Regions from separate parts of the Syntrophomonas erecta subsp. sporosyntropha genome, predicted to be linked through region 1. Evidence: predicted binding sites of a transcription regulator. Region 1 holds the regulator's gene; the other holds the start of a gene.
What was found. Region 1 encodes HrcA, which represses chaperone genes, less so after heat shock. Its sites were predicted from a motif close to TGTTAGCACTCNNNNNNNNNGAGTGCTAACA; they were not measured.
Positions count from the first base shown of each region.

Region 1 (15,229 bases):
TCGGAAAATTTAAAATCAGGGTCAAAAAATTTATCCGGCTCTAAAAACTGAACAGCTTTCATCACTAATTTGGCCAGGTCATCATTTCCCCGGCCCGCCACCCTGGCTATAGAATAAAGCTGTTTATCAGCCAGGGATTCTACTGGTACAGTTACCTGTCGGATCATTTCCAGACTGGCTTTTACTCCCAGATGTATCCCTTCGATAACCCTGGTTACCGGAACACCCTTCATTATCTGAGCCGTTCCCTCAGCAACCAGCGCTCCAGCTATAATCGTTGTGGTAGTAGTTCCATCCCCTACTTGCTCTTGTTGGGCCCGGGCTGAATGAGCAATCAATTGTCCGGCCGGATGATTTACTTCCATTAGTTTCAAAATGGTTACCCCATCATTGGTAATTACTATATTTCCCAAGCGATCAACCATCATGATATCCAACCCTTTAGGGCCGATAGTTCCTTCCACAGCCCGAGAAATAACCTGGGCTGCCTGAGCATTGTTTAATAAAGTCTGGAATTTGTCCTCGACCGGCTGATTGCCGTTTATAGGTTGGTCAGACATGATCCCTGGTCCTCCTATAGCTAAAACCTTTTAGCGATGAGATCCTCTATTATTTTCCGTACCGTCTCTAGAGTGCCGGCAGCTTTCCAATACTCCATACGAACTGGTCCTATCAATCCAATCTTACCCATTTCACCAAAAGACTTATACCCGGCTAAAACCAGGCTCATTTCTTTCAAATCCTCAACCATATTTTCCTGCCCAATCCTAATCTCCACTTCGTCGCTAACCTCTGCAGGCACGATGTTTTTAAAAAGGACTTCCTCCTCAAATAGATGTAGAATACGCTTGAGTTTTTCCAGATCCTTAAATTCAGGCTCATTTAGTATATTAAGAGCACCGCTAATAATGACTTTTTCTTCTCCCGAATCCTCCAAAAGTAAATCTATAGCTTCCAGTGCAGAATCAATGACTTTGCGTCTATTATGCAGCTCATCACGTACTCTTTGCAGGTCGGAACGGGTTAATTCCCCCAGTTTACAATAGGCAAATGACCGGTTGAACATGCGACCAATAATCTCTAAATCTTGCGGAGTTACTGATGGGGGAATATCTATTTTGCGATGCATGATCAGCCCGATATTAGTAACCAGAAGCACTAGAGCCTTGCCTTGCCCCAGCGGAATCAATTGCAGATTACGAAATTCCCTGGATTGTACTGATGGTATTATAATAAAGGATGTATAACTGGTTACATGAGACAAAAAATTACCTACATTACTGATCACATCTTCCCAGTCTTCGATATTCTCACTAATTACTCTTTGGAGCAGATCAACCTCAACCTCAGTCACTTCTTCGTTTTCCATCATACAGTCAACATAATAACGGAACCCCATCTGTGAAGGTATTCTTCCCGCTGAAGTATGGGGCTGTTCCAGGTACCCCATTTCCTCCAAATCAGCCATTTCATTCCGCACAGTAGCCGCACTGATCTTTAGATCGTGCTTGCGTACTACTGCCCGGGAACCTACTGGTTCCGCAGTCTCCACATAATCTTTAATAATTGATTGCAGAATTTTTCTTTTGCGTTCATCAAGTGTCATTTTCCCCACCTCTGTTAGCACTCTCCTTCATTGAGTGCTAATGAGTATCTATTAAAAAATTAGCACCTGCATTTTCCTTTGTCAAGGGCTCATATCAGGCCATAAACCGATATAAAACCTCATTAGATATGAAATATGCCTCTTTGGTCAAACGCAACCAGCCATTTTCCAACTCCAGCAGTCCCTGTTTAATACTGTGTTCTACTGCCTGTGGATAAGTGGCTAATATATCCACACCATAGCGGCGCAAAAATTCATTAAGATTAATGCCCTGACATAATCGCAACCCCAGAATAATAGCATCACTTACCAGGCCAGCATCATCCATAACCTCCAAAACTTCGGTAGCTCTGTCTCCAGTTTTTAAGCTATTCAGGTATCCATTTATGCTGGGCTTATTTCTATAACGCATATGACCCTGAAAACTAACCGCACCGGCCCCCAGACCTATATATTCGCGCCCTTGCCAATAGATAAGATTATGCTGGCACTCATAATTAGCTTGGCTAAAATTAGATATTTCGTAGTGGTTTAAACCACTACTGTTTAGTACCTGCTGACCGCGGGTATACATCTCCCACTCGGTATCCTCTGATAACATAGCTACCTCTTTACGCTGAATTGATTGAGCCAGTGGAGTAACAGGATCTAATTGTAATAAATAAATAGATATATGAACCGGTTTCAAATCCAAAGCCTTTTGCAGGTTAGCTGCAAACCCATGGATAGTTTGCCCGGGAATGCCATAGATTAAATCAAGGTTATAATTAGAAATATTTTGGGCCTGCAGAATATCTACCGTCTGGTAAACATGTTTAGGCTGATGCTTACGTACCAGTACTTTAAGTTCAGCCGGGTTAAAGCTCTGCACCCCTATGGAAAAGCGGTTAATCCCAGCCCCACAGTATTGACATACCTGCTCTCGGCTAAGAGTAGCCGGATTAGCTTCCAGGGTGATTTCCACCCCCGGCTTAACCGAATAATACTTAAATACTGCCTTAAGAATTTTTTCTATCCCGGTTCCCGTAATCAGACTAGGGGTACCTCCCCCAAAATAAATAGTAGCAATATTTTTTTCCGTATAGGAAAGGGCTCGCTGCTGAATTTCAGCAGCCAGCCCATTAATATAATCATCAATTTGCCTTGGCGACCCTGGAGAAACCGAAAAAAAATCACAATAGCCGCATTTGCCCTGACAAAAGGGTATATGAATATACATTCCTATATCATTATTTTGGTTCGTTTTCAATATCCATCACACTCAAAAAAGCATCTTTAGGAACCTCTACCCGCCCAATCTGCTTCATGCGCTTTTTGCCTTCCTTTTGCTTTTCCAGCAGTTTCTTCTTACGGGTAATATCCCCCCCGTAACACTTAGCTAAGACATCCTTACGCATGGCTTTAACACTCTCACGGGCAATTATTTTATTTCCAATACCCGCCTGAATAACTACCTCATACATCTGGCGGGGTATAATTTTGCGTAGTCGTTCAGCAATGGCACGGGCCCGGTAATAAGAACGATCCCGGTGTGCGATAAAACTTAAAGCATCAATAATTTCCCCATTTAGAAAAACATCCAACTTAACCAGATCTGATTCATCATAACCGATCAATTCATAATCCAGGGAAGCATACCCTCTGGTTCTTGACTTGAGAGCATCAAAAAAATCATAAAGAATCTCTGCCAAGGGGAGCTTATACGTAATCATAACTCGCTGAGTACTAAGGTACTCCATATTAACAAAGTTCCCCCGCTTTTCCTGGCATAATTCCATGATGGTTCCCACAAAATCATTCGGTACCATAATAGATGCCTTAACATAAGGTTCCAGTACTTTTTCAATTTTCTGCTCTGCTGGCCAGTGAGTTGGATTTTGCAGGTAGAGCTCACTACCGTCGGTCTGTATTATCTTATATACTACGCTGGGAGCTGTAGCCAGCAAACTTAAATCATACTCCCGTTCCAATCGTTCCTTAATAATTTCCAGGTGCAGTAATCCCAAAAATCCACAGCGAAACCCAAAACCTAACGCATCTGAATTTTCCGGTTCATACTGTAAAGAAGCATCATTAAGTTTAAGCCTTTCCAGGGCATCTCTGAGCTTTTCAAATTCATTATTCTCCAGTGGGTATAACCCACAATATACCATGGGTTTAACCTCTTTATAACCTGGCAAAGGGCTAGACGCCGGCCGCTTGGCTCCGGTAATAGTGTCACCCACTTTAGTATCAGCCACATTCTTTATACCTGCCGCAACATACCCTACTTCCCCCGCCTTTAAACCGTCCACTTCAGTCATATAAGGCGACAGGACTCCCAGTTCAATAACTTCAAACTCCTGTCCGGAAGACATCATACGAATCATGTCTCCTTTTTTTAGAGTACCGGACATCACGCGTATATATGATATGGCCCCTTTATAGGAGTCAAAATAAGAATCAAAAATCAAAGCCTGTAAAGGACTATCCTCATCTGCCAAAGGTGCAGGAATACGCGCAACGATAGCTTCTAAGACCTCTTCAATACCAATTCCCATTTTCGCCGAAATAGGGATAATCTCATCACCGGATATTCCCAGAACATCTTCCATTTCCTGCTTAACTGCCTCCGGTTCAGCACCGGGAAGATCAATCTTGTTAACTGCCCCAATGATTTCCAGGTCCAGATCCATGGCCATATAGACATTGGCCAGTGTCTGAGCCTCTATACCCTGGGAGGCATCAACCACCAGCAAAGCTCCCTCACAGGCAGCCAAACTCCGGGATACCTCATAAGAGAAATCAACATGACCAGGAGTATCAATCAAATTAAGTATATATTCTTCACCATTACGGGCTTTATAACTAAGACGCACCGGCTGAAGCTTTATAGTTATACCCTTTTCGCGTTCCAGGTCCATTTTATCCAGAAACTGCTCTCGCATCTCCCGCTCGCTTAAAGCCCCGGTCACCTGTAATAATCGATCAGCCAGGGTAGATTTACCATGATCAATATGGGCTATGATACTAAAATTCCTTATTTTATTCTGCAAACTACCTGAACCTCCCAATTCGGAAGAGTAAAAAAATCGTTGGCTTAAATTATAACCATTTCCCGGCTATTCTTCAATCAAGGCGGCCGGCCTGCCTTCACTTGAGATTCCTTTATGCTTGCTACAATCAGGCCTTACCCGGCAAGCGACGACGTATCATTTTAAGGAGTAATTCTGATTCCTCCAGTTTAAACAGGTATACAAGTAATCCATATACCATTACTCCCACTGCGATACCGGTACCAACTCCTATTAAAAGGTTTAATTTCATTGCCAGGCCTAGTACCTCCACCAACCAACTGGTAATACCCCGTACCACCAGGTACATCACCGCAGAAGCACCAGCTGATATTACGAAACTCATCATAATCCGGGAACCATCCATCTGGCCAACTTTTACCCTTAATATCACAAATAGCAAAACTAGGTTGATAAGCCCAGCCAGGGAATAAGCCAGGGCTAAACCACGATGCCCCATCGTACCCACTAGTTGAATAGAAAGGAATATATTAAAAGCAATGGTTACCGCAGCAGCTATCACCGGTGTAAGAGTATCCTTCAAGGCATAGAAACTGCGATTAAGAACCTGAATAGAAGAATAGGCAAACAGTCCTATACAATAGTATAGCAGAGCCTGATTGGTAGCTGAGGCCATGGCAGAAGTAAATTCCCCCTGTTCAAACAGTAATTTTATCAATGGTTCACCAATAGCAATCAAACCCAGAGAAGCAGGGATACTTACCAAAAATACGGCCCTTATCCCTAAGGATGTAGTTCGTTTAAACTGGTTAATTTCACCACGGGCAGTGAGCATAGTCATGGTAGGAAATATAGCAGTAGCAATGGAAACCGCAAATATGCCGATAGGCAGGTTCATAATACGCTGGGCTAGATTCAGCGCACTTATAGTTCCCGATCCAAGGCCTGAAGAAAGGTTCTGGGTAACAAACAGATTAAGCTGAACCACGCCCAATCCAGCCAGAACCGGAATCATAAGAATCATTATCTGGCGAAAACCTTTATTTCTAAAATCAAAAGTAAAATAATATTTTAATCCTACCCGTTTTAAAGCGGGAATTTGCACCACAAAATTGAGAATTGCCCCAATAACCACTCCATAGGAAAAAGCCGCTATACCCAGTTTATCCACTAGAGCAATTCCCACTACGATAATAACCAGATTATAAACCAGACTGCCCATAGCTGGTGCAGCAAAATTATTATAAGAATTTAAAACCCCCATGGCAAAACCATTTAAAGCCATAAAAAAGGTTTGTATAAACATTATATGGGTTAAATCTACGGCTAGTTGAATATATTCTGCCGGCAGCCCTGGTGTTAAAAGATGAATAAGGGGGCGGGTATACATATAGGCCATAACCAACAGTATTGCCAATACCACCAGTACATAGTTAAACACTACACTGGCTGACCTCCAACCCTCATCTTCTCTATCGGTAGCCAGATAAGAAGAAAATACTGGTATAAAAGCTGAACTTAAGGCCCCCCCTACCAGAAGCATATAAATGAAATCAGGTATGGAAAAAGCCGCCCGGTAAGCATCAGTAATGTAATTCTGACCGAAAAGGGTATACATAGCCACTTCCCGGCCATAGCCAAGGATCCTAGCAATAATGACGGTAACCATAAGCAAAACTGCCGCCCGGGCTACCCTTTTTCCCGTATCACTCAAAAGCGTCAACTCCATGCGTAAATTATCAAAACCAATCATATCAATGATAATTAATGCTGACCTTAATGTAAATCACCACTTGAAAATTACCCGGACATATAGTATAGATTATGAAAATCAAAACCCATCTTACTTAAAAGTAGCAAACTACGTTATTAAGCAGAATACATGCCGCAACTGATAAGATTGTATGGTAAGATGGGAATGGTTATCAACCATTAAAAAAACGTGGTAAATCATCACAAAATCTTATGTGCTCAGGGAGGGCGGGCCAGGATAGCCCCGGCTAGCAATAAAGAGGTAGGCAGTTTATTAGGCCTATAAAAGGCAGATTTTTATAAACTAAAGCAACCATCCAGTTAAAAAAACAATGTTAAAAATATCCCATATTTTATACAGGTAGTCCACTCCATTATTCCACAGATCAGCAGCTATTACCATGAGTTTCTTCCCGCCTTCCCAAGGCCACTGGTACTCATCCCCAGCCAGAACCACCTGTATATGGTCATGGGAAACTCCTATATCCAGCACTGGTCCCCGGTCTTCTAAAGTAAGTTGGTTAATACCCTGATTGCTGACATTTAAACCGGCTACAGTTAGTAAAATTACCATTATAACTAGGACAGTTTGCAAAACTAAGCGCAGCATTACCTTATTCCCTCCTCAAGAACTGATATCAGAACATCGGTAAATAGTTCAGCCGCATAACTAGCCTCTTCAAGGGTATTATTATCATTTCCAATTTCAATTAATAAAGAACGCGGGTGGAACTCCTGATTATAAGTACCCGCCTTAGTCCTGACTCCCTTGATTAAACCCGGATATAACTGTTCCCCATGCTCTAATAGCATTTGGGCAAATTGGTAATTATCCTTCCAACGGGGATGAGGTTTTCTTTCATCTGTTCCTACAATAATCAGTATGCGGGCACTCTTTTTCCCATGAATTTTTACTGTTTCCGCCGCCCTCGACCCGGGAATACTATCCCTATGCACATCAAAAATAGCCACGATATTATCTGGCCCTACTCTGTTCAATATCTCCTGGACAGTCTGCCGTGAGTTAGTATAACTGGCATTATATTCGGGATAATCATGAATACGGTCATTAAAACGAGTATCAATTCCCTGGTCCTTTAAAACTGTAACGGTTTTTCTGACTACTGTGGTAATAAGACCTCTTTTTCCTTCTGTTCTAGCTACTTTACTATCAGGAATATAAGATTCACAGGTATGGGTACAATAGAAAATCACCTGTTTCCCAGCTAATCCCGCTAAATTCTTCTCTTTATATCGCTCTTTTAAATTATCATCCTCCCGGCGAATAGCCGGTAAAGTGACCTCTTTCGGGTTTAGTTCTACCCCCGGATTCTCTATTTCTAAATCAGCCCCTGCTAAGGCTTGAATATTAAAGGCCATTAAGGCCTGGGGGACTTTTTTTTGATAATAACTGTTGGCAAACCACAAGTCCGGATTATCACCAGACAGTACTACATTAACGTTTTTAAATAAGGCAGTAGCCCCGTTCCCGCTCAGGTTAACGGAAGGAAGTGGTAAGGCACGATTATCTACGTTCCAGATAGGCCGGCAGGCAATTTTATTAAATTCAGTACTAACCCCGGCCAATAGAATAGCAAAAAAGATCTGAATTAAAAGAATGTTTTTTATAAAAGTAGTTAAATTTCGGTGTTCCACCCTGTCCACCTCACTTCGAATATATCTGGTTCAGTCTATGGTAAACAGGATAAAACTAGAACCTTATCCTGATTAATATTTTATGTAGACCCGTAAAAGCTATCCATAATTTATTGCAATTTGCTATTTCAAATGCTATAGTATTTCTGTTAGTCTGACTCGCAAGGAGGTGAAAATATTGGCAAAAAGTAAGACCCCTGCTAAGAGAGCACGGATTGCGGAGGCAAATCGCCTGCGCAATAAGTCTTATAAAACTAGATTAAAGAACGCCATTAAGCATTATGAAACTGCTTTGGCTGACAATGATCAGGAGACGGCCCAAAACAATCTATTAAAAGTCACCTCCCTCATAGATATCAGCGTATCCAAGGGAATTCTTCATAAAAACAGTGCTGCCCGAAAAAAATCAGCCTTGACCCGTAAATTAAACAGTATGGTTCAATAAAAAAAGACCTGTCTTTAAGGGCGGTCAAATAGGGATTTATAATCTCTGACAAATTCGGCATAGTCTGATTAGTGGCTATGCCGTTTTTTCATGTTTGCTTGAAAATTCTACTGCTCCGATACAAGCTAATATTCTTTTATTACTTGTATATATTTCCCCAACCTCTACACTTCACCAGAAGTTTTTATTCAGCATTTATTTATGGACATAACCTTTGGCTTTAGGACTTATATAAACCCCAACCAGGTGAGCAGGGGGGTGAAAGCCTTGTAAAGTATGGGATCGATTAAGGGAAGCTTTATTCCGGCCGCCATTAGTAGGCTCAAAATTAAAGCGGATAATAAAAAAACACTAAAGGTCGCGAGATCCCGCCAGTATTTATCCCGTATTAGGCCCGGAACCTCAAAGAGGCAGATGAGGATATAAGCGATGATTACTAGAAATACATTAAGCATTAACCCCATCCTCCTGTTGGTATCCGGTTTTTTTGACTTTGGCCACAATAAGGGTAAGTAGTGGCAGAAAAAAAGCAAAGACCATGCTATAGAAGGGAAACATCATGCCGGAATCAAGAATATCATAAATATATTTGTCAAATACCAATAGGCTGATATTTAGAAGTAAGGCGCCTATGGGTAGAACTAAAGGGGTATAGGATCGCATTTTTAGCAGCTGTGAAACCCCCAGAACCGCACCGTAATAAATAATTGAGCCTTTTGCAAAACCCAGGGACAAAAAAAGCACGGACAAAAGGATCTCCAGGCGAGTAAATATTTCTCCAGTGTTTATAATGCGTACTGTTGCAACAGCAGGATAAGTGCTGATAGTAGTATACGATCCAAGCACAGCAGTGGTTCTGACTGCATATAGCACTAGTAATATACCGCAAAATAAAAAAGATTTTTTCATGAAACCACCAGCCTCCGAGGGGTTGGATACAAGATTGATAAACATTAAGAAAACCACAGTCTCGCCAAAAGGAAGGGCAGCAACGCATTGTATGGCTATCAGCATTTTGTTTATTGGAATATCCATAAAAGGTAGTAAGTTTGATATATCAACATCTTTAGCGAGCAAAATAAAATCAAAAAAGAAAATTGAAACCACTGCCATCAAAACTATTTGGCTGTATCTGGCCAAAACTTCAAGACCGCTTCGGACTGCGAAAGCGGATACTAAAAGCGGTGTGATAAGAAATACAATTAGGGGTGTAGAGGTCATTGCGATGGAGAAAAAGGCAGCAAAGAGCCGTAGCAGATGGGCACTTACATATAAAAAATATATCAAATACAGCCAGGATAGTGCTTTTCCTAGAAATGGCCCAAAGACCAGATCATTAATTTCTATGAGGTTCTTGCCGGGATGCTGTCCCGCCAGACTGTTATAGATAGCTAAAAATATAAAACCTTCCAGGGTTCCTAAGACCACTGCCAACCAGGCATTGCTTCCGGCCCTGGCACCGGGAAGGAAGATCACCGAAGAGCCCAAAAGAAAAGCACCCAGCAGATAAAACAACTGATTTGAGGAAATGGTCTGATTCCCAAGCTTCATACCTTAATCTCCTTTTTTAGTATAAACATTTGATAAAATGATACCGGGTTTTTTGACTGCACTTTCAACGATAATTTCTATCTGGAGAGAAGGAAATATTTCTTGCCAGTCGGATTCCATTTCCCCCCATTGCCGGGGGTGTTTCTTATTAAAAGCTTCTCCAAAACCAAAGATATCCGCTTTCAATTCCTGGGCCTTTTTTAAAGCTATAACTATTTCCTGACGGATTGCTTCGTTTTGCAGACTCTCCATTAATTCCCATACCCCGGGTTTAGTCAAGTCTTCGGGACAGGAGGTTTCACCCAAGTTACTATTTTCTTTAATTCGCACTGTTATCGTCGGCTTACCGTCTCTAAATTCCGGAATGATTTTGCTTTTTGCTTCCAGGACTTCCAGGCTGTAATTACCCATGCCATGGGGGTTTTTTACGACGATAATCCCCCCCTTGACCTCCCCCAAAACCCATAATAATCCTCTGGACTCGCGATCGTTCAACTTACCCACCATTTTCATATTATGATCGAAAACTGCCGTCTGGCTGAGATTTAGTCTTTTTTCCTGACCCGTATTTTCAAGATGTATATAGGAAGCTGTTGGTGCTGTACTTTTGCTGGTAATCTTTCGTGCCAGATCCTTAATATTAATGGCCGCAACCCGGGAATTAGACCTTTGCTCGATAACCAGATCACGGATGAAAAATGCGGAAATGTTATTTATTCTGGTTTTTGTAGCCAATATATCCTGAGCTTTTCCTTCTGCAACAATAATCCAGTTGGTTTCACGAAATTCATAATCTCGCATTAGCATGTCAAGATAATCTTTGATACCCTTTTTGGCCAGATCTTCCCCGAAAATTATTACCTGGTTATGGGGAAAAAACAATTTCCGGGAGGAAACTGAGGTCATAAGCCTAATGGCTTCAAATACTGTGGTGCCTTCACTTGTCGCAATCCAAAAGGGTTGCCCGCCACCGCCCCCGGTGGTCTGGGGAGTTTTTACATTTGTAGGATCAATAATTTGCGTGCTTACTAGGATTTTGTCCTCCTGGGGGCTACTGTCAAATCCCAATCCAACTACAATGGCTCGCTTGTTTAAATCAATGCGATCCCAACAACCTGTAGTAAATAGTAATTGTAGTATCAAAATAAGTAATGTTGCTATTTTATAACGGTTCTTGATCCCGAACATATATCAAATAAACCTCCTCCATGGAGAACACAACTACTATACCTTTATGATCGCTTATTTTTCATATCAGTCACTTTTCGGCTTATTAAGATCAAGCCGGAAGGATGCCCGCTCCGGATCAATTTCTCGAATCAACGGTCTGCGGATTACGAGGAACCTTAGTGGTGCACGGATGAAAGTATCCTTTAGATGTGACCAGGAAATCGGATCAATAGGCGATAAATAGGTTAAACCAAAGGAACGCAGGGAGCAAAGATGAAACAGAATCGCTATTAACCCAATGCCAAGCCCATATATTCCAAGGAATCCCGCCATAATAATTAGACCGAACCGTAAAAGAGTCACCGCATCGGTGTGGGATATGACCAGAAACGACGATACCGCCGTAAGCGCGATGACAATCACCATAGGGGCTCCAATTAATCCCGCTTTGACTGCGGAATCGCCTATGATCAATGCCCCTACGATGCTTAACGCAGGACCAATGGTGGCCGGGAGGCGAATACCACCTTCCCTGAGCAATTCGAAAATAATCCCCATTAATAATGCTTCTACTACTGCGGGAAAAGGAGTGCCTTCCACCGCTGCAGCCATGGTGAGCAGCAAAGGAGTCGGGACAAGTTCAGGCTGAAAGCTTTCCAAAGCAACGTAGAGTCCTGGTGCAAGCAGGGTTATTATAAAGGCAATGAACCGTATGAACCGGACTAAACTGGCATAGTAAGGGCGAGAATAATAATCCTCGGCGGCTTGAAAGCCTTCGATAAAGAGCGATGGAACGGTAAGGACAAAGGGAGTTCCATCCACCAGAATTGCCACCCGCCCTTCCAGAATCCTTGCAGCCACTCGGTCGGGCTTTTCACTGTTGCCAACAGTGGCAAAGGGGGAGTAGGGAGCATCTTCTATAAACTGCTCGATATATCCTGACTCGAGAATATCATCAATGGTGATGATATTCAGCCGGCGTTTAACTTCTTCGACGAGGGCAGGAGGAGCTACACCATCGACATACGCTATATAGACCAGTGTATGGGTGCGTCTACCGAGGACCATTTGCTCAAGAACCAGGTTGGGATTGTGAATTTTTCTGCGCAACATGGCAGTATTGGTGCGAAGGGTCTCCGTAAAGCCTTCTCTTGGCCCGCGCACCGTCTGCTCTACTTTAGGTTCTTCAATCGCACGAGTTTGCCAGCCTTTGGCATCTATATCCAAAAAGGAATCACTGCCGTCCAACAAAAAAATAGCGTTTCCATATAATAGAGATGCAATAAGCTCATTAAATCCGGTTTTTTCATTAACATCTCCCACCGCCAGGAGAGATCGCCGGATGAATTTGATGTCATTTTCATGTAATGCCTGACTGTTGATTAAATGGGTATCATAGATTAATGGCTTTACAATGTTATCGTTAATCACACTTTTGTTTACCATACCGTCAATAAAGACCAGAGCAGCATGAACCTGGCTTTGATTCCCAAAGCAAAACTCGCGTATTACTATATCCTTGCTGTTTTTTAGTAATGTTTGGATGGTTTCCAAGTTCTTTTTGAGGTGCCGACTCAAATCCTTAGAGAGTGTAGGACCATCTTCATTTTTTGTTCGGACTTACCTTTTATTGATGCCAAAAATTTCAACTTTTTTGATAGATACCTCAAAATTCAAACCTGCTCTCCATTATTTATCATCAAGTTTAGCATTTAACAAATATGGCAGAACTATTCGCATTCTCTAAAGGGTGTGTTTGGTTACGATGACCGAGTATTGAAATAATATCTAGCCTTTGAAGTATTCCGTCATAAAAAGCCACGGTTTACATAACAGTTGGCGAATCGGCTTCACTTCCCTAAAATGGGCATGAAAAAAGCACCTCGTGTGAGATGCTTTGTTGAGTATTTAATTATAATAATATTAAGTCGTATATTAAGAATGATGTGACATATCACCATTTTTTCTTTTTAAACTTAGGCATTAAATCGAGCAGGGCTAAGAAAAACCATAAAGCAAATCAAAGGCAGCTAACCCCCTAGCAATTGCGATAAAGTCTTACCGACAAATCCGGTAAATCAGTGATTCAACCACCAGCACATTATCAACACTACTGGTTTTTAACTTAATATCTGTGTCCAGCAAATCTGTAAATACCTGATGCACTTCCTCCCAGGTAAAATTTCTCGTTTTATCTACCATCTTTTTAATAGTAAATTCTTTTTGACCAGTAGATTTAACAATCTCTCCCATAGAACGACCTTTTTCCTGCAGGTATTTTACCTGTCCTAATACGGAAAACTGCCGCCCTACCATATAAAGCATAAATAAGGGATGCTCACCCTGAGCTAGTAATTGGTGAAATGCCTGCAAGGCCTTGCGGGTATCCCGAACTAATAAAGCATCGATAAACTTAAATACTTTCACCTCATCACGGGTTTCAATCTGGCTACGCAAATCTTTATCCTGTAGTGAGCCTTCCTGATCACCCAAGGATAATTTATCCAAAACGTTAACCAGAGAATACATGTCCAGCCCACTCTTAACCAGAAAATTAACTGCCTGGGGGGTAGCCTTAAGATGGCGCACCTTAATTTCTTCTTGAATCCATTTGCGCAGAAAAGGTTCACCTGCTTTCCGGCATTGAATCACGGTACACTCTTTATCAAGTAATTTCACCACCGGATTGCCGGATGGATGTTCCAGGGAGGTAACAATTAAAACCTGTCCCTGAGGCATATTTTCAAAATAGCGTTCCAAAACGATTTTGACATCATTAACTGCCCCTTTGCTGCGCTGGTTCTTTTTCAGCCAGGCAGGGCGCTTAATCACTACTACCCGGGAAAAGGCAAAAAGAGGACTAAAATCAAGCATACTAATTAACTGTTCCGCATTTACTTCATCACCATCTATATAGACTAATTCCGGCTTTTCCCCATGTTTTTCCTCAATAGCCTCGGTAATCTTTCTTATTTCCTGGTCAATTAAATAGTTTTCTTCACCCCAGAGGAAATAAGCCCCTTTTATATCCATACTGTTCCTCCTGGTTCTAAAATTGCTGATACCATGCTAATCATAGTACTATCTTGTATTTTACCATTCTTTACTTATTCCGGTATGTTATAATCTTTTACGTAAAACATAGTAATAAAAAACATACCACATTACCAGTTTTCGTTACCGATTAGTTCAAATCATGGGGGGGTAGACTATTGAATAAGCAGTTTGATGTTATTATCGTAGGAGCCGGACCTGCGGGTATTTTCGCCGCCATGGAAATTGCCCGGCATAGCGATTTAAAAGTCCTTATTATTGAAAAAGGAAAGAGTGTTGAGAAACGTCAGTGTCTGATTTCAACTGATGAACCAGCTTGTAAAAATTGCCATCCCTGCTCAATTATGAGCGGATGGGGTGGGGCAGGAGCTTTTTCTGATGGCAAACTCACCCTTACTACCGAGTTCGGCGGCTGGCTGGATAATTACATTGGCCGTGAAAACCTGCAACAGATGATTGACTATGTAGATAATATATACGTACACTATGGAGCACCAGATCGGCTGTTCGGTAAAGATAGTGAAGCAGTGCAAGACCTGCAGGTGAGAGTGGCACGAGCCGGGTTGAAGCTGATTCCCGCTTTAATCCGTCATATGGGAACCGATAATACCCTTAAAGTTCTGGCCAACATGAGAGCTGATCTGGATCCTGTCATAAGTATTCATACCGGAGAAACCGTCCAGGAAATTATGGTCAAAGACGAACAGGTCCAGGGAGTAAAAAGCAACCGCGATACCTACTATGCTCCTTATATAATCATGGCACCAGGCCGGGATGGAGCCCAATGGTTTTCTGAACAAGCCGCCCAACTAGGTATTGTTCTTTATAATAACCAGGTTGACCTGGGGGTAAGAATAGAACTTCCGGCCGTTACCATGCAGGAATTCACCGATAATGTATGGGAACCAAAAATAATTTTTAATTCCAGGCATTTTGACGATACAGTACGAACCTTTTGTGTAAACCCTAACGGGCATGTGG
Region 1 covers NZ_AP042459.1:543,168-558,396, forward strand. The annotation lists gene ACZ5Q0_RS02475 (TCP-1/cpn60 chaperonin family protein) at 1-560, opposite strand, end outside; gene hrcA (heat-inducible transcriptional repressor HrcA) at 581-1,606, opposite strand; gene hemW (radical SAM family heme chaperone HemW) at 1,701-2,855, opposite strand; gene lepA (translation elongation factor 4) at 2,836-4,641, opposite strand; gene murJ (murein biosynthesis integral membrane protein MurJ) at 4,769-6,334, opposite strand; gene ACZ5Q0_RS02500 (hypothetical protein) at 6,677-6,982, opposite strand; gene spoIIP (stage II sporulation protein P) at 6,982-8,028, opposite strand; gene rpsT (30S ribosomal protein S20) at 8,198-8,473, shown strand; gene ACZ5Q0_RS02515 (hypothetical protein) at 8,701-8,928, opposite strand; gene ACZ5Q0_RS02520 (GerAB/ArcD/ProY family transporter) at 8,921-10,024, opposite strand; gene ACZ5Q0_RS02525 (Ger(x)C family spore germination protein) at 10,028-11,212, opposite strand; gene ACZ5Q0_RS02530 (spore germination protein) at 11,279-12,772, opposite strand; gene holA (DNA polymerase III subunit delta) at 13,253-14,227, opposite strand; gene ACZ5Q0_RS02540 (NAD(P)/FAD-dependent oxidoreductase) at 14,407-15,229, shown strand, end outside.

Region 2 (15,229 bases), 140 kb from region 1:
TAGTCTAAATCACATTGCGGATCAGCCGTTTCCAGATTAAGAGTAGCGGGAACTGTATTGTTTATCAAAGCCAAAACTGAAGCTATCGCTTCTACCGCCCCAGCTGCCCCCAACATATGACCTGTATACGGTTTGGTAGAACTTATTTTTAAATTACGGCTATGAGAACCAAACACCTCTTTAATGGCCAGAGTTTCCGCCAGATCATTAAGCCCGGTGCCGGTTCCATGAGCATTGATATAATCCACTTCCTGTGGCTGAATAGCAGCATCATCCAGAGCCGCTCGTATAGCTATGGCTGCACCCTTACCTTCTGGATCCGGCTGTACCATATGCACTGCATCAGTACTGCCCCCATAACCGATAATTTCCGCATAAATATGGGCCCCGCGTTCCTGGGCATGCTGGAGCTCCTCCAGTATTAACACTCCTGACCCTTCACCCATAACAAATCCATCCCGGTCGGCATCAAAAGGCCGACAGGCCTTAGTAGGTTCATCATTACGGGTGGACATGGCTTTCATTGAACAAAACCCAGCTATGCCGGTGGGAGTAATACAAGACTCACTTCCTCCAGTCAACATTACTTCTGCTTTGCCCCAACGAATGAGATTAAAAGCCTCACCAATGGAGTTAGCCCCTGAAGCGCAGGCGGTAACTGTACAACCACTCGGTCCCCGGGCTCCAGACATAATAGCAACCTGGCCGGAGGCCATGTTGGGAATTAACATAGGAATGAAAAAGGGACTTACCCCTCCTGCCCCTCTATTAATCAGAGCCACATGCTGTTTTTCAAAAGTCTCTATTCCTCCAATTCCGGAACCGATCCATACCCCGGCCCGATAAGAATCCTCTGGTTTAATTACTAATTGAGCATCTTCCAAAGCAAGCCGGGCCCCACTACAGGCCAACTGGGTAAAACGGTCCATCCGTCTGGCTTCCGCCCGGGGTATATAATCCTGGGCATTGAAACCCTCTACCTGGGCAGCAATTCGAGTGGGAAACCGGCTGGCATCAAACCGGTCAATTGGGCCTATCCCGCTTTTGCCCTGTAACAGGTTGTTCCAGAATTCGGTTTTATTATGTCCTACCGGGGTGATCATCCCCATCCCGGTTATTACTACCCGCCTGGTCATCCCTATCACCCCAATTACTCTTTTTCCGCCACTTGGGCCTGGATATAATCAACTGCATCACTTACAGTTTTTAGTTTTTCCGCAACCTCTTCTGGAATCTGCAGTTCAAATTTTTCCTCTAACAACATTAACATCTCTACAATATCCAGTGAATCGGCCTCCAGATCTTCTTCAAAATGCGATTCCAGCTTTACAGTATCAGCTGGAACATCCTTAATCTCAACAATAATATCTCTTACAGTTGCAAATACATCCATCTCTTTTTCCTCCTTAATACAAGTTTATTTATATTTATAATGCACTCATGCCTCCATCCACACGGATCACCTGACCACTAAGATAATCTGCCTGGGTGGAGACTAGAAATGCCACAACTCCTGCAACATCCTGGGGAGTTCCCAGGCGACCTACCGCAATGCCTTCCAGCATTTTTTGCTGAATCTCTTCATTCAAATCAGAGGTCATATCGCTGGCAATATAGCCTGGAGCAACAATATTAGCATTTATTCCCCGGCTTCCATATTCCCGAGCAATAGACCTAGTCATCCCAATCAGCCCGGCTTTAGAAGCCGCATAGTGTACCTGACCAGCATTACCATTGATACCTACTACTGATGATATACTGACAATTCTGCCATAACGCTGGCGGAGCATTAATTTTACAGCTGCCCGGCTGCAATAAAAAGCGGAATTTAAATTAGTAGTTAATATTTTTTCCCAGTCAGCATCACTGATGCGTAATAGCAACTGATCCTGGTTTATCCCAGCATTATTAACTAGTACATCAATTCTCCCGTAGCAACCAGCAGTATCTTTAACGAGGCGGCTGGCCGCTTCTGAATCAGCTACATCAGCTGCTATAGCAGTAGCCTCTCCTCCCCGGCTTTTGATTTCCTCCACAACTTCCCGAGCTTTTTCTTCGTTACTGTGGTAATTAACAACTACCTGGAAGCCGTCTCCAGCCAATTGGACAGCAATAGCCCGGCCGATCCCCCGGGAAGCACCAGTCACCAGAGCTACTTTTGGTTTCATAAAGCTTTCACCCTCTCTAGTACCTTATTCAGTGAATTCACATCATGAATTGACCCCAGAAAAGCCTGCCGATCAATCCGTTTCACCAGACCAGCCAGGGTATTGCCCGGGCCTATTTCTATAAAATAATCTACTTTATCCCGCATGTAACGTATACTATGTTCCCACAAAACCGGAGAAAATAATTGTCTGGCTAAAATACCGGGTAAATCCTGTCTGGAATTTTCCCGGGCATTAACATTACTGACTACCGGCAGCAAAGGTTCATTCCATTCCAATTCAGTAAGATAAGGTTTTAAAGCCTGTGCTGCTTCCATCATTAAAGGGCTATGTGAGGGAACACTTACCGCTAAAGGTATTACTCGCCCCCCCATTTCTTTGATAATGGCACCGGCTTGCTCCACCGGTATTTTTTCTCCGGAAATAACCACCTGGCCAGGACAGTTGTAATTGGCTATACCTACTACACCTTCCGCCTGCTCACAGGCCTCTTCTACTCTAGCATTCTCCAGGCCGGTAACCGCAGCCATTGCCCCACAATTTTCAGGAACCGCTTCCTGCATCAGCTTCCCTCTAATACTTACCAGATTTAGGGCCTGTTCAAAATCTATGGCTCCGGCAGCCGTTAAAGCCGTATACTCACCTAGACTTAGTCCCGCCAGCATTTGGGGATTAATACCCTTATTACGAACCACCTCTAACATGGCTATACAGGTAGTTAATAAAGCGGGCTGAGCCCAGCGGGTCATATCCAGCTTTTCCTGGGGACCTTCAAAACATAAATTGCTTAAACTAAAACCGGCAGCATTATCAGCCCGCTGAAAAATACCGGCTGCTTCTTCAAAATGCTCAGCAAATTCTTTTCCCATTCCGGCCCGCTGGGCCCCCTGACCGGGAAAAAGTAAAGCTATCCGGGCCATTATTTCCCTCCTAACCGTTCTTTAACCTCAGCGGCTTCCCTCATCATGCTATTAACGATATCAGCAGCACTTTCGACTTTCTTTACCGCTGCACACGCTTGGCCTGCCAGTACCGTACCTTCAACAATATCTCCCTTAACAGCCGCAGCTGGATAACGTCCCCGCCCTAGTTGCTCCAGTTCCTCCCGACTAGCTCCACTACGTTCCTTTTCCAGGTACAGACGGGTAAACTGATTACGAATGGCCCGTACCGGATGACCGGTCACTGTTCCACAAACTACCGTATCCCGGTCACGGGCTTTAATAACTTTTTGCTGGTATTCCGGGTGGACCTCACATTCCTGGGCACATATAAACCTGGTCCCCACCTGTACTCCTTGGGCTCCTAAGGCCAGGGCTGCTATAATGCCCCGACCATCGAAAATTCCACCAGCCGCAATCACCGGGATATCAACTGCATCAACAACCATCGGTACAATAGTCATGGTACTCATCTCGCCGATATGTCCTCCTGACTCCATTCCTTCGGCGATAATAGCATCTGCTCCCAGACGGGCTAATCGTTTAGCTAAAGCTACTGAAGCTACCACCGGGATTACCTTTATACCTGCCTCTTTAAATACCGGTATGTATTTTCCGGGATTACCGCCTCCCGTAGTGACTACCGGTACCTTTTTTTCAATAACAGTCCTAATAATTTCATCTATGTCAGGCCTAGCCAGCATCAGATTGACAGCAAAGGGCTGGCTGGTAATGGTGTAGGCAATATCAATCTGTTCCCTGATCCATTTAATATCTCCTCCACCTGTTCCAATCACGCCTAATGCTCCCGCCTTAGATACAGCCCCGGCTAATCGCCCCCCCGCTATCCAGGCCATACCCCCTTGGAAAAACGGGTATTTAATATCAAGTAAATCACAGAGTACAGTTTTAATCACCAGCATTTAACCTCCCCCAGCGAACCAATGCTCCTCCATAGGTTAACCCAGCACCAAAGGCTACCATAAGGACTACATCGCCTTCTTTTATCCGTCCGGAGGAATAGGCCTCCGACAGAGCCACAGGAATAGATGCTGCCGACATATTACCATACCGATCTATATTAATCATAGTTTTATCTTCTGCTATTTTCATGCGCTTCATAGCAGTACGAATAATCCTTAAATTAGCCTGGTGAGGTACAAACAGGTCAACATCATTATAATCAAGTCCGGCCCGGTCCAGTAACTGTTTACTTACCTCCACAATGATCCGGGAAGCAAAGCGAAATACATCATTACCATTCATGTTAATGTAATGAAGGCGCTGGGCAACTGTTTCCTGACTGGCCGGCTGCAAAGAACCTCCGGCCGGCATATGTAAAAGCTGATGTCCTCGACCATCTGCCCCCACCAAAGTCTCAATTATCCCGGCGTTATCTTCAGCTAAACCTAAAACGGCTGCTCCAGCCCCATCACCAAATAGCACACAGGTATTCCGATCAGTATAATCAGTAATTCTGGTTAAAAGGTCTGCTCCTATAATAAGAGCATACCTGCATCCACCTGCCTGCACATATTTTTTAACTAGATCCATAGCATATATAAATCCCGTACAACCAGCCTGCAGATCAAAAGCAGCCGCATTAAAAGCCTGAATTTTTTCCTGTACCAGGCAGGCGGTCGAGGGAAAAACCATATCTGGAGTTACAGTCGCAACGACAATTAAGCCTATTTCAGAAGACGGTAACCCAGCCTGTTTTAAGGCTGCCAGTGCTGCCTGAGCACACAAATCCGAGTTGGCCGTTCCAGGTTTAACTATGCGCCTTTCTCTAATACCAGTACGTTCTATTATCCATTGATCCGAAGTATCCACCATTTGTTCTAAATCTTGATTGGTCAGCACTCCTTCCGGAAGTGCATGTCCCATACCAAGTATTTCAATACCCAAAAGAACCCACCACCTTAATAATCCCGTATTTCCAGTTTTTCCGGGACCCTTAACCGGTAATATAACCTTAATTCCTTCTTAAGGATTTTAATTGATCCCTATACATTATGAATATTACATAGGATACATGCAACTTGAATTAATTAAAGCAATAACTACATCCTAAAGTCAAGAATATTTTCAGAATATTCTGATAAGTTGTTGGTATTTTATATACATATTAGCGTTTTAATACTCTAGATTTCCGTCTTAGGCTTTAAAAACATACGCTTTTTCCGGGTCGGTAGATAAATTCCTATGTTTCCAACTGATATTTTTTAAAGTTTACCAGTATTATAGGTTAAAAAAAGGCGCTCTTTATGAGCGCCTTTTTTCTTTCGTTACTTTTACATCATCGGCATACCGCCGCCAGCTCCAGCTCCCATACCCTTCATGGGGTCATCCTTACCGGGGATCTCGCTAACTACAGCTTCTGTGGTCAACACCATAGCAGCAATACTGGCTGCATTCTGCACAGCAGAACGGGTAACTTTGGCCGGGTCAATAATCCCTGCTCCGATCATATTTTCATAAGCACCAGTCAGGGCATTATAACCAGTTCCTACTGATGCGGCTTTAACTTTTTCTACGACTACCGATCCTTCTACACCTGCGTTATTAGCAATCTGGCGCAGGGGTTCTTCCAGAGCTTTCTTAACCAGGTTTATACCGGTCTGTTCGTCACCTTCGGCAGTAATCTTTTCAATAGCAGCGATGACATTAATCAGAGCTGCACCACCGCCAGAAACAATACCTTCCTCAACTGCAGCCTTGGTAGCAGCCAGAGCATCCTCAATACGGTGCTTTCTCTCTTTTAACTCGGTTTCAGTAGCTGCCCCTACCTGGATTACAGCTACGCCGCCGGATAGTTTAGCCATTCTTTCCTGTAATTTTTCGCGGTCATACTCAGAATCAGTTTCCTCCAGCTGTCTTTTAATGTTGGCGATACGATCTTTTACAGCTCCCTCAGAACCAGCCCCATCAATAATAATGGTTTCCTCTTTCTTTACTACCACCTGACGAGCTCTTCCCAGCATATCCAGGGTAACGTTTTCCATTTTTACTCCCAGATCTTCTGAGGCCACCTGTCCATCGGTCAGGATAGCAATATCATCAAGCATAGCTTTTCTTCTCTCACCAAAGGCAGGAGCCTTGACTGCCACGCAGTTAAAGGTACCTCTTAACTTATTCACTACCATAGTCGCCAGAGCTTCGCCTTCTACTTCTTCAGCAATAAGCAATAAAGGTTTGCCGGTCTGGACTACTTTTTCTAGTACAGGCAGGACTTCGTGGATAGAAGCTATTTTTTTATCACTAATTAGGATGTAAGGATTATCCAGAACTGCTTCCATCTTCTCAGTATTAGTTATCATATAAGGAGAAATATACCCACGGTCAAAGCTCATCCCTTCCACAACTTCCAGGTAAGTGCCTACCGACTGAGATTCTTCTACAGTGATAACACCGTCACGCCCTACCTTTTCCATGGCATCAGCAATAAGGGTGCCAATCTCAGGATCATCCGCAGAAATAGCTGCTACCTGAGCAATGGAATCTTTTGATTCTACCGGCTTACTAATATTTTTAATTTCATCGACTAATGCATTAACAGCTTTGTCTATACCCCTTCTCATAATCATAGGGTTAGCGCCAGCCGCCACGTTCTTAAGGCCCTCTTTAATCATAGCCTGGGCCAGCACAGTAGCCGTAGTAGTACCATCACCAGCCACATCATTCGTCTTGATAGCAACTTCTTTTACCAATTGACAACCTAGATTTTCCCATGGATCCTCCAGGTCAATATCCCGAGCGATGGTTACACCATCATTAGTAATGGAAGGGGACCCAAATTTGCGATCCAGTACTACATTTCTACCTTTGGGACCTAAGGTAACCTTTACTGCATTAGCAAGTGTATCTACTCCCTTTTCCAGGGATCTTCTAGCTTCTTCACCGAATTTAATTTCTTTGGCTATCATCTATGTACCTCCTTCACCTGTTTACTTTAAAATTGCCAGTACGTCTCTTTCGGACAGTATCAAGTAGTCTTCTCCATCAACTTTAACTTCGGTACCAGCATATTTGGAATAGATGATCCGGTCGCCTACCTTGACATCCATGACTATTCTTTCACCCTTGTCATTTAAAGCTCCAGAACCAACTGCCAGTACTTCTCCTTCCTGGGGTTTTTCCTTGGCTGTATCAGGAACATAAAGTCCGCTCTTAGTTTTTTCTTCGGCCTGTTCAAGTACTTTAACCACCAGACGATCTGCTAAAGGTTGAATTCTCAAAGGTTATACCCCCTTTAAATTTTGTAATTTATTGTATCTTGTTATTAGCACTCATTAATTGCGAGTGCTAATAACACTATAATAAATATTAGGCAACTCTAGGCCAGTGTTCAATTCACGATAGGCACCGAATCTGCCTAATATTTCCGATTTATATTATGCGCGTGCGCTTTTCTTTTTATACCTCTAAAAAACGTAATTTTTCATAGTACTTTTAAAAAACCGGGTTAACCTTGCCCGCATTCGCTGGCCGAACCAATTAAAATATCTAAACCATGATCTAGGGCAGGAAGTATAGCTTCCAGGGATTCACGAACCCCTTTAACACTTCCTGGTAGGTTAATAATAAGGGTTTTTCCCCTGATCCCAGCTGTTGCCCGAGATAACATTGCTTTAGGGGTTTTTTGCAAACCGTAAAATCGGATAACCTCCGGTATACCTGGTACCTCCTTTTCCACCACCTCCCGGGTCGCATCTGGAGTAACATCCCGCAGGGAAAAACCGGTTCCGCCTGAAGTTAATAGCAGATCTAACTCAAGAACATCACTGGCATGGATTAACCTGTTTTTAATAATATCTTTTTCATCCGGAATAATTTCATAGTACTCCACCTGGTAAACTTCACCCAGGCTATCTTTAATCTGCTGCCCGCTGAGATCCTCACGCTCCCCCCGTGCCCCTTTATCGCTTAGGATCAAAATCCCTGTCCGGTACATTTTATATCACCTCAACCAGATCGCCTTTTTTTATTAGACCACCATTGACCGCCCGACAAAAAAGCCCCTCATAGGGAAGCAGGGTAACCCCTAGAGTACGGGTAACCACACTAGGGTGATCTTCTTTGCCTATCTGGGAAACCTGAAGAATAACATCCGCTCCAATTTTCAATTTACCGCCTACGCCAACTTTAACCAAGTCAATCCCTTCAATAAGCAGGTTTTCCGCAAATTGTCCCGGACCTATATTCATTCCTTTTTCCTGGTTTACTCTTTGTACACTGGCATAATTAAGACAGGTAACCTGACGCCCCCAGTCACCGGCATGTCCATCGTTTTCAATACCCTTATTCTCGATAACCTGGGCTTCTAACACCTCTTTTTTTAATTGTCCTCTTTCCGGACTAATACATATAGAATGAAGACTGCCCCTTACCCCGTTCATTAATCCATCCTCCTTTTAAAACTCTTCCCTAAGAAGATGTCCGCTTTTTCCCCCTGACTTTTCTAATAATTTGACTGATTCAATTTCCATCCACCGGTCAATCGCTTTAGTCATATCGTAGACTGTTAAGGCGGCTACTGCTGCTGCGGTGATGGCTTCCATTTCCACCCCAGTCTTACCTGTAGTTTTAACCTGGGTGTTAATAATTAAGCGCCCCTTTAGGTCTTCAAATTCAAAAGAAATATCAACTGAAGTTAGCATTAGTGGATGGCACATAGGAATTAAGGCCGGGGTTTGCTTTGCCCCCATAACCCCGGCCACCTGAGCTACAGCTAATACATCTCCTTTTTTAACCGCACCATCCTTTATAGCCTGCAGGGTAGAAACCTGCATACGTACTATGGCCTGGGCACGGGCAACCCTGGCGGTATCACTTTTTTCAGTAACATCTACCATCCGGGCCCTACCCTGTTCATTAATGTGGGTAAATTCCATGCTGTACTCTACCCTCCAATCTGATACATCTTGCGCCGGTTTTGGGCTCCCCAGCCCTGATTCATATTATGACGGGCTGGTTTTCGGGCAATGGCCTTTAAAAATAATTGTTGTAAATCCTCATCGGTTGCACCATTCGCCAAAGCTTGTTTTAGATCTATCTCTTTTTTATCATAAAGACAACCACGCAGTTTACCATCAGCCGTCATCCTAATCCGGTTACATTCGGCACAAAAATGATTGCTCATAGGACTGATAAAACCAACCGATCCGGCACCACCATCAATATGGTAGTATTTAGCCGGGCCGTTTCCAATTATGCCCTTTTCTGGGTAAAGGGGATAGGTTCCCCCAATAACATCCATTATCTCCCCACTGCTCATCATTCTTTCCTTATTCCAAAACAGAAGATCTCCCACCGGCATAAACTCTATAAACCTGATATGGAGCGGATAACGAATTGCCAGGCGGGCAAAATCCAATACTTCATCATCATTAAACCCCCTGATGATAACAGTATTGATTTTAACCGGATGCATGTCCAAATCCAGGGCCCGGGCAACCGCCCTTTTCACTTCTTCCAGTTGCCCGCGGCGGGTAATATATCTAAACTTACTATCTTCCAGGGTGTCCATACTAAAGTTTACCCTTTTAAGCCCGGCTTTTTTTAATTCTTCGGCCTGATCAGCAAATAAAATACCATTAGTAGTAATAGCCAGGTCGTCAATACCTGGTACCATATTAATATACTCAATCAATTTTACCACATTTTTCCTAACCAATGGTTCTCCGCCAGTTAGTCTAACTTTTTTTATGCCCACCCGTCCGGCTATCCTTACCAAGCGAGCAAAGTCTTCCAGGCTAAGAATTTGGCCATGCCCCAGGTTTTTTACTCCTTCTTCGGGCATACAATACCGGCAGCGTAAATTACAACGGTCAGTCACAGAAATACGCAGATAATTAATATCTCGACCATAAGAATCTACCATTCTATCCCCCTCCCCGGCGGCCAGCCTGTCCCCTGCCTGTATACAGGGTTCCAATCTGGTCATTTACAACATGAACAATTACGCCTGTTAAGTTATTACCTGGCTACTCTTGGTCAGTCAGGTTAAAAGCATCCCAATTCACAAGCACAAATTTTAACTTCTATCTGGTTACACAGTTCGCCAATCTTACGGGGAGCTACATCAAATTCCACCGCTACTTTACGGGCCTGGGCACAGCTAATTTTCCCCTCTTTAGCAACCTGCTTAATCCTTTCCTCTAGTTGTTGATTCTTATCCATATAAATACCTCCCTTAAAAAAATTAACACCCCGGGAAAAGGGTGTTATAATACTAAGATTATAGAACTCCTTTCCAAGGTTTACTTTCATAAACGGGAGGCGTACAGGTTTCCCTCTACACCCTATCGTTTCAGCCACCATAACCTTAAGCCTTAGGTTAACTGAAATCGGAGAATATTCATTTGCCCTTATTATACATGATCATAATACATGATAGTACAATCTTAACCGAAATAACTTTAATATTTGTGGATAATTACGAAATAAATCGTTTCCACTAATTTCTCCTAAACCTCCCTCGAGTTTATGCTATGATTTGAACAGAACTGTAATTACTGCTTAGTTTTGGCGTATTTATAATGACTAGAAAAAAGGGGGGTAACAATGACTACAGTAGAATGGATCTTAATAGCCATTGTTTGCGGAACCATTGAAATATTTTCCGCCGGTTTCTGGTTTTTATGGCTAGCCATCTCGGCGGCGGTTGTAGCCCTGGCAGTCAGCCTGGGCGCACTAGGTTCTCTGGAAAGCCAGCTCCTGGTTTTTGCTTTTTTGTCCCTGATCTTAATTATTTTTACCCGGCCATTAGTCATGAAATTTATTCGCACTGAAGATACTGTAAGTAATTTTAAGGCTTTAATCGGCCAACATGGAATAAGCCTGACACAGATTAATCCTATTAAATATGGGCAGGTTAAGGTAAATGGAGAAGTATGGACCGCGGCCAGCCAGGAGGAAATAGATGCCGATACCCGTATAATTGTCACCGGCATCGACGGAGTTAAATTGCTGGTTAAAAAATCTGATTCCCAATAAAGTAGTAGAAAGGGGTGCCACTAATGATAAGACTGGTGCTTGATTTTATTATCGTTATTTTTGTGATTATGATTGGTATTTCATCAATCAAAATCATAAAGCAAGCAACGGTAGGAATAGTGGAAAGATTAGGTAAATATCACAAAACGGCTGAACAAGGTATTAACGTCATAATTCCTTTTATCGATCAGTTTCGTACTGTTATCGATCTGCGTGAACAGGTAGTCGATTTTCCTCCCCAGCCAGTCATTACCAAAGACAATGTTACCATGATGATTGATACCGTAGTGTATTATCAGGTTACTGATCCTTTTAAATACACCTATGAGATCGCCAGTCCCATACTGGCCATTGAAAACCTAACCGCTACCACTTTGCGTAATATAGTAGGGGACCTGGAGCTGGATGAAACCCTTACTTCTCGTGATCTGGTTAATACCAAGCTAAGAGCTATACTGGACGAAGCCACTGATAAATGGGGTATAAAGGTTAACCGGGTAGAATTAAAAAATATTCTTCCCCCCCAGGATATTCAAAACGCTATGGAAAAACAGATGCGAGCCGAACGAGAAAAACGCGAAGCCATTCTCAGGGCAGAAGGTCAAAAAACAGCCGCTATTCTTGAGGCAGAAGGTGCTAAACAGTCGGCTATATTAAACGCTGAAGCTGCACGTGAAGCTGCTATACGTGAAGCCGAAGGTATGCGCCAGGCTAAGATCCTGGAAGCAGAAGGTGAAGCCCAGGCTATTCTTTCGGTACAAAAGGCTTTTGCCGATAGCTTAGTTATGTTACGCGAAGCGAATGCCGATAACAAGGTACTGGCACTTAAGTCTCTGGAAGCTATCAAACAACTTAGTGATGGCCAAGCTACTAAACTGGTCATCCCAAGTGATCTGGCCGGATTAGGCGGCGTATTCGCTGCCCTTAAAGAGGCGGTTACCGATGCTGCCCCTGATGATAAAACTTCTAAATCCTAATTATATTAACAGCTTATTACCCTATCACTGCAACGGGGTAGTTATTTAAAAACTCTGATAAATCGGCAGAAAAAATAAATGAGCTGATATGGCATTACAAGCCGTATCAGCTCTATTTTTTTCTAACTTAAAACTGATAAAAAAGCACCGATAATCTAAATCCGTGGTTATTAAGTACTTTTAAGAAATCCACAGGTAAGACCAACTTATCCACATACTGTGAAAAAAGGCCTTATCGGGTTGTGGACCTGCTAATAATGGGCGGAATAGCAATCAATCCCACTTTAAAAAAAATCCCAATCAATAACTAGTTCCGAGCGATCAGTCACAATCCAGTGCACCGGGATATCAGCCGAATGAGGATAGATATCTTCAACCACCTGAAACTCATAACAAACACCACAGCGAAAAGCACCCGGCTTTACACGGGTTAAAAAACGGTCATAATAGCCTTTTCCATACCCCAGACGATAACCTTTATAATCAAAAGCCAGACCTGGGGTTATAACTACATCAATATTTTTCGGGTCAAAAACTTCTCCTATAGGCTCACGAATGCCAAATGGCCCTTTACTAGTTTGCTCCCAGCCTGTAAATTTAACTGCTTCCATATCTCCGTTATCTTCCACCCGGGGTAATAAAATAGTTTTACCCTTTGCTAACCACTGTTCCATTACCCCCTGCAGATTAACCTCATTATCAATCGCCGCAAAGACCATAATGGTTCGGGCATCCTTTATGGGAGCCAGCTCCACCAAGCGCCAGGCTATCCCCTGGCTGAGGGAAAGGGATTCCTCAGCCGACAGGCTATTTCTTTGCTCAGCCATTTTCCGACGCAATGAGGATCTGGCTTCTTTATTATCTTGCATAACATTTTCACCTCAAATGGTTGTTTTAAATAGTACATAATCTAAAAAGTTTGCCGGTAACGGTACCTCTGCCATAGGTATAGAACCAAGGCAATAATAAATAATCCTATGGTATAAACCTGGCCCAGGGAAATAGGACCATAAGTAATGAGGTTAAAACGGAAAAACTCCACTATAAACCGGTACACTGAATAACCCATTAAATAAAGCAAAAACACCTGACCGGGAAATTTACGCCGAGGATAAAACCACATCAAAAAGGCAAATAAAACTAAATTTATGGCAGAGCTATACAATTGAGTAGGATGACGGGTAAAGGCATCTACATAGGGAAAAACTACTCCACAAACCGAATTGGTAATCTCCCCATAACAACACCCATTTAAAAAACATCCTATCCTCACAATAGCATATCCCAAGGCTAGAAATGGAGCAAACATATCAGTCACTTTCCAGAAAGAAAGCTGTTTATGCCAGATATAAATTGCAAATGGTATAAAGCCTCCCAGGAAGGCTCCATACCATATCAGTCCGGAAATACCCCCGTTTTGCAGGGAAAAGAAACTAAGGGGATGGGCCAGGAACTCCTGCCATTCGTAAACAACTATGTAGGATAAACGAGCCACAATGATACCAAAAACTACCATAAGAATGACCATATCCAAAACCATGTCACGGTTATAGCCTTCTTGTTCAAACAGGCGGCTAATACCCCATATAGCTAATAAAACTGCTATAGCCAGCATGAATCCCCAGGAATAAATGCTCAGATTGCCAATCTTAAATAAAATAGGATGCAAATTTTATCCCCCTTACAGTTATCCACAGGTACATAATTAGATTAAATTCAAAATACCTGATAATTTTAGGACTTTTACTATTATAGCCAGAGCGGGAAACTAAAGAAATAACAATTATCAACAGACTTATCCACATTATCCACAGGTATTTTTCACAAGGACATAAGGCTAGCCTGTGCATTAATATTCAAAGGAGCAAATTGCCCATTCATAAACTGGCTATAAGCACTACCTGCAATCATAGCAGCATTATCAGTACACAGTTTCAAAGAAGGATAATACACCTTCAGCCCCACCTCTTTAGCCCTGGCCTGCATCAGGCGGCGCAGCTCCTGATTAGCAGCTACTCCGCCAGCTAAGAGAACTGTTCCTACCTGATAACGCTCAGCTGCCCGCAAGGTTTTTTCCACCAACACCTCCACTAAAGCCGCTTGAAATTCAGCGGCCATGTCATAAACATTGGCAGCTCCTCGCCGTTCTCTTTTTTTCCATTCATTCATAGCGGCAGTCTTTAGACCGCTAAAACTAAATTCAAAATCATTACGGTCTAAAAAAACCCGGGGAAGTTTAAACTTACCTGCCTCTCCACAGCTGGCTGCTTGCTGAATAGCTGGTCCCCCCGGATAACCTAATCCCATAAAGCGGGCCACTTTGTCAAAGGCCTCTCCAGCTGCATCATCCCGGGTTTCCCCAATGAGCCTTGCGGAAGTAGTATCTTCCATTAGAAGCAAACTGGTATGTCCGCCGGAAACTACCAGACACACAGCTGGAAATTCCACCTCTAAGTGTTCCAAAAAATTAGCATAAACATGTCCATACAAGTGGTTAACTGCTATGAGGGGTCGGTTCAATCCATAGGCAAAAGCTTTGGCAAAAGATAGTCCTACCAGGAGGGCCCCGATTAAACCGGGCCGGTTGGTTACTGCTACGGCATCAATATCATGATATTCCAGTCCAGCTTCTTTAAAAGCCTGATCCACTACTACGGCAATATTCTCTATATGTTTGCGGGAGGCAACCTCCGGTACCACTCCGCCAAACTGCTGGTGTATAGATATTTGCGAGTTAACTATATTAGAAAGAATCTCCCGGCCGTTACTGACTACTGCCGCAGCCGTCTCATCGCAGGAAGTTTCAATTCCTAAAATACGAATATCCTTCATGGCGAACCCGCCTTTCGTAAAAATTTTCTCTTAAAAAAGAAACTTAGTCATAATAATAGCATCCTCACCATTATCCGAATAATAGGCACAGCGCAATCCAGTAGTCACATATCCCTGACTCTGGTACATGGCAATGGCAGCAGAATTGGAGGGACGTACTTCCAAAAGAATACGTAAGGCCTTTTTTTTCCCGGCCACTTTTTCAATCTCTTCCATCAGTGCCCGACCTATTCCTTGTCCGCGAAAACGTCTGGCCACAGCTATATTGGTAATATGAGCTTCCTCGAACACTACCCAAATGCCGGCATAACCA
Region 2 covers NZ_AP042459.1:684,067-699,295, forward strand. The annotation lists gene fabF (beta-ketoacyl-ACP synthase II) at 1-1,136, opposite strand, end outside; gene acpP (acyl carrier protein) at 1,151-1,393, opposite strand; gene fabG (3-oxoacyl-[acyl-carrier-protein] reductase) at 1,428-2,168, opposite strand; gene fabD (ACP S-malonyltransferase) at 2,165-3,088, opposite strand; gene ACZ5Q0_RS03215 (DUF561 domain-containing protein) at 3,088-4,029, opposite strand; gene ACZ5Q0_RS03220 (beta-ketoacyl-ACP synthase III) at 4,019-4,996, opposite strand; gene groL (chaperonin GroEL) at 5,404-7,032, opposite strand; gene groES (co-chaperone GroES) at 7,057-7,347, opposite strand; gene ACZ5Q0_RS03235 (MogA/MoaB family molybdenum cofactor biosynthesis protein) at 7,575-8,063, opposite strand; gene ACZ5Q0_RS03240 (MOSC domain-containing protein) at 8,065-8,508, opposite strand; gene moaC (cyclic pyranopterin monophosphate synthase MoaC) at 8,524-9,003, opposite strand; gene moaA (GTP 3',8-cyclase MoaA) at 9,012-9,992, opposite strand; gene ACZ5Q0_RS03255 (hypothetical protein) at 10,115-10,291, opposite strand; molybdenum cofactor riboswitch at 10,342-10,476, opposite strand; gene ACZ5Q0_RS03260 (NfeD family protein) at 10,676-11,107, shown strand; gene ACZ5Q0_RS03265 (SPFH domain-containing protein) at 11,131-12,084, shown strand; gene ACZ5Q0_RS03270 (5-formyltetrahydrofolate cyclo-ligase) at 12,369-12,953, opposite strand; gene lgt (prolipoprotein diacylglyceryl transferase) at 12,995-13,753, opposite strand; gene tsaD (tRNA (adenosine(37)-N6)-threonylcarbamoyltransferase complex transferase subunit TsaD) at 13,906-14,916, opposite strand; gene rimI (ribosomal protein S18-alanine N-acetyltransferase) at 14,947-15,229, opposite strand, start outside.
Region 2: the regulator HrcA is predicted to act here: its motif matches at 7,390-7,420, upstream of groES (co-chaperone GroES).